2 regions of the Rossellomorea sp. ABR4_012 genome follow, and region 1 is predicted to be linked to the other one. Evidence: riboswitches for the same ligand, from Rfam matches in the RefSeq annotation. Region 1 holds a riboswitch; the other holds the start of a gene.
What was found. A riboswitch is a leader RNA that binds a small molecule or an ion and turns the genes downstream of it on or off. The one in region 1 is predicted to bind cobalamin.
Positions count from the first base shown of each region.

Region 2: linked by a shared signal. The riboswitch ahead of ACXAFV_RS03695 (ABC transporter substrate-binding protein) and the one ahead of ACXAFV_RS21670 (acyl-CoA thioesterase) in region 1 are both predicted to bind cobalamin.

Region 1 is NZ_JBSWVK010000008.1:27,483-30,798, reverse strand. It holds gene ACXAFV_RS21675 (flotillin family protein) at 1-995, opposite strand, end outside; cobalamin riboswitch at 1,181-1,376, shown strand; gene ACXAFV_RS21670 (acyl-CoA thioesterase) at 1,526-1,999, shown strand; gene ACXAFV_RS21665 (SLC13 family permease) at 2,060-3,316, opposite strand, start outside.
Region 2 is NZ_JBSWVK010000001.1:740,861-744,176, reverse strand. It holds gene ACXAFV_RS03700 (iron chelate uptake ABC transporter family permease subunit) at 1-73, opposite strand, end outside; gene ACXAFV_RS03695 (ABC transporter substrate-binding protein) at 204-1,190, opposite strand; cobalamin riboswitch at 1,325-1,510, opposite strand; gene ACXAFV_RS03690 (hypothetical protein) at 1,971-2,114, opposite strand; gene ACXAFV_RS03685 (helix-turn-helix domain-containing protein) at 2,298-3,224, shown strand; gene ACXAFV_RS03680 (hypothetical protein) at 3,283-3,316, opposite strand, start outside.

The DNA.
Region 1 (3,316 bases):
TATTCTGCGTCTGCCTTCGTTTGACGCACTTTCGATTCTTCCGCTTCGAGTTTGACCGCTCGCTCGCGCTCAAGGAACTGGAGCGTCAATTCTTCTTCTTTTACTTCTTTTGCAAGCTTCGCTTTTTCAAGTTCATACGATTGCTCGGATTTCGCCCGGGCACGTTCTGTTTCTTCTTTAAATGCCGCATCCTTGATGTCCTTTTCCTTCTTGGATTCGGCAATGGAAATTTGACGCTTATACTCTTCTTCCTTCGCTTCCTGATCCGTCTGCGCGCGGTGAATCCGCGTTTCACGTTCAGTGTTTGCCTCGGCGATTTCTGCCTGCTTGCGTACTTCCGCGATACGCGGGCGTCCAAGGTTCTTTAAGTATCCATTTTCTTCATCGGCATCACGTATATCCGTCAAGCCGAGAGAAGTGATTTTGAAGCCCATCAGATCAAGCTGTTTCTGCGCAATCTCCGATACGTCGGCGTTGAACTTCTCCCGGTTGCTGTTGATGTCCTCGACGGTCATTTTTGATAAAATGGCCCGCAGATTACTTCCTAATACCTCAATAATTTCATCTTCAATTTCTTTTTGATCTTTACCAAGGAACTGCTCTGCATAATTGGCAATCCCGTTTAATGTATCAGCCACTTTGACCATCGCGACCGCATCAGCAACGATCGGGACCCCTCCGTTTGTGTAGACACGCGGAGTCGACAGCTTCAATTGGAAAGACGTAAGATTGACAGGTGTGCTGGTCTGGAATCGTCTCAGACGGTATCCTCCACCCCTGATGATCTTCATGGAACGTCCTTCCTGATCGGTAAAGATATTCGTTTCTTTCTCTGGATCCCCGAGTTTCGGACCCGTGATGATCAAGGCCTGATTGGACTTTGCCGTGCGGTAACGGAATCGCATCCAGAAATAATACCCGATTCCCGCAATTGCCGCTACAATCAATACAGGAATAAGGAACATAATGACACCAATGACAGTTAAAGAACCCATTCTTACATACCCCCTATTAATTTTTTGCAGTAATATTTTTTCTGCTATTAAACTGGTTATATGACTATCTACGGGAGAGGATCTGTAAAGGTTTCATAAAATTGGTAAAAAAGTCAGCAGGTTCTCTTTTTTCTGACAAAATGAATGTTAATGACGTCGAATATGGTAGAATAAAAGCGTTCACAATTTCATTATTGCTCATTGGTGAAGAGGATGTCAGTAGACCCTCTTCTTAAAAGGGAAGCTGGTGAGAATCCAGCGCGGTCCCGCCACTGTAAGGCTGAGATTTCTTATGAAGCCCACTGTTTCGTCTTCGGAACGGGAAGGGATAAGAAGTTGACGAAGCCGAGCCAGGAGACCTGCCAATCGGGAAGAACACAGAGTTCCTACGGGAGATAGGAGGGTGTTGCGCTTTATGGAACGACAAACGAGATTTCAATGGATCCCGATCGTTCGATTGGAATAGCTGCATCTTCTTTCAAAAAGGAGATGCATTTTTAATTTCAAGACTTATGGGGAGATGAAAAAAGATGGAGCAAGCTTATCCAGTTGAACGTTCACGCACGATCCAAACAAAATTGGTGCTGCCGCCGGACACGAACCACATGCAAACGATCTTTGGAGGAAAGGTATTGGCTTTCATTGATGAAATTGCGGCACTGTCAGCCATGAAGCATTCCAGTTCCGTGGTGGTCACGGCTTCGATCGATTCGGTTGATTTCCTTTCTTCTGCAACTGTCGGAGACGCGCTGAGCCTCGAAGCGATTGTGACTTCTACAGGAAGGACGTCAATGGAGGTTTATGTAAAAGTGTACTCTACCAATCTATTGACTGGTATCAAGACGTTGACGACAGAATCATTCCTTACCATGGTTGCAGTGGATGAAGACGGGAAGCCAAAGCCTGTACCGAAAGTGATTCCTGAAACGGAGGAGGAAAAAAGATTATTTAACACCGCGGTTCTGCGTAAGGAGCATAGGAAGAATCGGGCTTTGATTAAATAGGGATGGGGTATGAACAGACATCTGTTCATACCCTCTTTAACATCTTGATTGGTATCAGCCTTACCAATAAAGAAATACAGAGCATAAGATGACGGCTATCCATGCAATGGATGCAACCAGCCCTACTCGTAGCAGGTCCTTATCTGTAAAATAGCCATATGAGAAGCTAATCAAGTGTACAGGTGACTGGGTAACAAGGAAAAATCCAGGTACGCATGCAAGAAATACCGGCATTGCAATATGCATAGGTGATAAATCCGGAATCGTATGTCCAATCGTCACACTTAGGGGGAGCATGATTGTCAAAAAACCTAAGATATTCACGAATACGACTCGAATGACACTCGTGCATATAATTAAGACAAGTATGACAACCCAAGGTGGATGACCCGAAAGGATACCATTTAATCCAGCTGCCATCCAATCAATCGTATCTGTTCTAATTAACATCCCTGATACCATCAATGTAGAAGCGAAAAAGAGCATCAAATCCCAATCTATTGACTTTCTAGCTTCATCCCAATCCCATACCCCCACAAAAGGGAACACGGTAAAGCAAGCACCCATTAGGCCGACTTGAGGAATTGAGTACCCATGTACAGGCTGTGCAATCCATAAAATCAAGGTTCCCGCGATTATACACATAATTTTCTTTTCATTGATGCTCACTGGCCCCAACTCATCAATCTTCCCCTCAATTAACGTTAATAACAGCTTACGGTCTATTTTTTCTGGAGGAAAAACAATTAAAAATATTCCCCATAGGATCACAATAAACAGAAAAACAGGAATCCCAAATAGTTCAAACCACTTTAAGTAGTTCAGAGTGGGAGAAACTTCACTCATGATCCCGAAAGCATAAATAGTAGAACTGGCTCCAGTGGCAACAAAGGCACCTGAAATCGCAGCTAGATAGGCAACTCCTATGAACAGGGATTTGCCTAAATAACCGACATCCCCTATTTTTCTTAAACTTTTCATCAAACTATCCAGAACAGAGGACAATAAGCTCCCTTTCCCTACATTAGATGGGATAAGGACAGACAATACAACCATGAGTAAAAAAGAGATGAAAATCAATGCCTTCCCGGAACCCCTGGAGAGTTTTAACATATAGAGGGAAACCCTGCCCGCAAGACCTGTATTAATAAATGCCGTTGAGATAATAAACGTTGAAAACAAGAGCCAAACGATACCCGAACTAAAATAACTCAATGTTTGTTCGTAACTGAAAAAGTGAAATGAAAGAAGTAAAATCAGCAAAAGTGAGCTGAAGGCAAGCGGAAAGACTTTGCCAATCCATAATACCTGTATGAT
Region 2 (3,316 bases), on a different contig from region 1:
CGAGAGACGCTCCAACAAGAAATGCCAACAGCACTCGGTGCAGCTTGAATCTATTCACGATATTGATATACATTTGATCCACAGTGCAGGACAGGGTAACGGAAAATCGTTGCACCGAGGAGCGAAAGAATACCAGTAACCGGGACTCGCGCCAACTCCAATACCTATCAGCAATGAAAATTGCATACTAAACTATTACAATCTTATTTGAATAAATCCGGATACACCGCTTTTGCTAGTTCCTCTACGCCTTGTACCAACCTAGGGCCGGTTCTCGTTACCAAATCTGAATGAACGTCATATACTTGTTCATTCTTGATGGCAGGCACGCCCTCCCATCCTTCTCTGCTTAACACTAATTCTTTCGGGTTTTCTGTGTAATACCCATAAGTAGTGACAATGACATCAGGATTCAGAGCGATGATGGCCTCTTCATTCATTTTCACCCAGCCTTCTTGTTCTGCAGCTGCATTATCAGCATTAATCAACGTAAGCATTTCATCCATGAAGGTATTACGTCCAGGAGTGTAAATCTCTGGTGCAGGAGACACTTCTACAAAAACGCTCTTTTTCTCTTCTTTTGAAACTTCAGCTGCTTTCTCTTTCACTGCCTGAAGATCATCTTTCATTTTCCTAATGGTTTCTTCGGCCTGTTTATGGGCGCCTGTAGCCTTGCCGATCATTTCAACCGTAACGTACACTTCTTCGAAACTTTTCGCGTCATGTACGACCAGAACAGTGATACCAGCGTCCCTTATCTGCTGGAGAGCCTCCGTCGCTGATCCCATTACCGAACCATGGGCGAGTACCAGATCAGGTGATAGGGAAAGAATCTTTTCAACATTGAGCTCCATACCGCCGATCTTCTCTTTTTCAGCCGCTTCAGGAGGATAGTTATCAAAATCAGATACTCCAACAACTTTATCACTCAGCCCTAATTCGAAAGCAATTTCGGTGTTACTAGGGATAAGGGATACAATCTTTTCAGGTTCTTCTTCAATCGTTACCTCATTATCTACAGCATCCTTAATGGTTACAGGAAAAGCTGCCGTTTCCTGATTTTCAGCTTGTTCCTGCTCTGCTGAATCTCCTCCAGCATTTCCTTTATCTGTGTTCCCATCATTTCCGCAGCCGGCAATGACGCCGATAGAAAGCAGCAGTGCAAGAAATAGTAAGTTAATCTTCTTCACGTTAGTTTCTCCCCTTTTTTCATCTTAAAATAAAAAAACATCTCTTCCTGAAGAAAGAGATGACGTGTAAAAGGCATATTTTTGATGTAAACTCAAAATTCATGCGATTTACACCTTCCCTATCCTCGTAGGCTTTTGGTGCACGTTAACAGGCAGGTCTCCTGGCTTATGGTCATTGCCCGCTGTTCCTTCCCATACAAATGTACAGTGGTATTAACAGCAGGCTCCCAAATTACAGTGGCGGGACCGCGTTGGAATTTCACCAACTTCCCTTTAAAGACTTCAGTTCGACTAAAGTCACCTGTTTCCGACAATATGTATTAAATTTTCCGCTAGCTAGATTATACACAAGAAAGGTTGTGAGGGGAATCATTTTCCATCTCTCTTTCTCTTTTTGCATTAATAGATTTTAACATTCCCCCTTTGTTTATCTAATTATTTACAGTTCAAATATATAACCATATTTTTCTAAAATTTATTCTTCAACAGACAAGGTAAGAAATGTTTTTTATCTTGTGTGGGGGATCTAAAATCCCAAGTGTATAGCAGCAGAAAAGCAGATACAATGACAACCATCGGTCTGTTCCTTCCACACGTTCACCCCTCAATCTACTTATTACACGCAAGCAACCTCATAGAGGACAAAAATGGACCGGGTGACGTTGTACCAATAATTCCGCGCCTTTACTCTTCAGTGGGACAGGGACACTGTCCCACCTTTCCAGCCGAAAAAAATCCACCCTGCAAATGTAGAAAATACTCTACTGCAGGATGGATATATTAATGCATAGGCCCAATATCTCTCTCATCCGAAAAGGGAACAATATCAGGCAGGTGAGACCCGGCTTTTTCAATTGGAATGCCATTGAACATCCCTATGCTGATTGTCAGTAATAAGATAAGTTTTATAATTTTTGTTTTCATCCTTTGTTCCTCCTAAATATTCCTAATCTTCCACTACTATAGCAGAGTGTCTAATTTCCTGTTTTCACCTTAATGGATGATAAGTGTACAGAAACTAGTAATATAGTCTTTATTCGTTAAGGATTTTAGGATATTATAAAAATACTTATATTAATTGGAAGTTTCAGGGAGGTATAGCGCACAATGGATGAGTTTCGAATGAGCCTTGGAGAGAAGATTCAATTATTGCGCAAGAAGTCTTTTTTATCTCAAAAAGACCTTGGGGAAGGGATTTGTTCACAGGCTTTCATCAGCCAGATCGAGCAAGGGAAAATTGCCGTTTCAGCAGAAGTTCTCTATCAATTATCCGTTAAGCTTGGCGTGGATACAAATTACTTCTTTGAACAAACAGACACACAGAGAAAAGACTATATAGAAGATGTCATCATGCTTGCAAGAGGATACATCCATAGCCGGGATTACGAGACACTTGACGGGCTGATCAAAACAGAGGAAAACAGCCCATTGTTAAAACAAAAAAGATACCGGCAATTCATCATCTGGAATAAATCCATCATCGCCCTCCACGTAGAAAAAGATTCGCAGAAGGCACTAAAGCTTGCAGAAGAAGCACTAAACCTAAAAGAGACGTCTTCCCATACATACTCCCTGAGGGAAATCGAAATATTGATCACGAAAGGGAATATATTAATTGAATTAAACAGGATCAAGCAGGCCATTACGACATTTGAAACGGCGAAGATGCATATCCATTCGACCATCCATACGTATTCTCACACCATATATATACGATTGTTTTACAACTTGGCGAGGGCATACTATACGAATGAACAATATGAAGATTCACAGAGGACAACCGTCCAGGGGATCTCCTATTGCAAACAGCAGAAATCCACTTACGGGCTCGGTGAATTGTATTATCAAAAGGCGATGTGTATGGAGAAACTCGGGAAGTTCCAGCTCGCGGCTGAGAACTATTTAATCGCTAAATTCATTTTCAAGTTGAATAAAGATGATCATTTATGTGAAAAAGCCCACAGTTCGTTCGAGGACCTGCATCAAGAACATGAAGGGCTGAATCATGAGCACGATCTTTTCTCCCTGCTTTAAGCCTGGCTGGCTCATATGAAAAAGGAGAATCTTCGAAGAAGATTCTCCTTTTGTTGAATCAAGCCCAGGAAGCTTTACCGATATATGTTCTT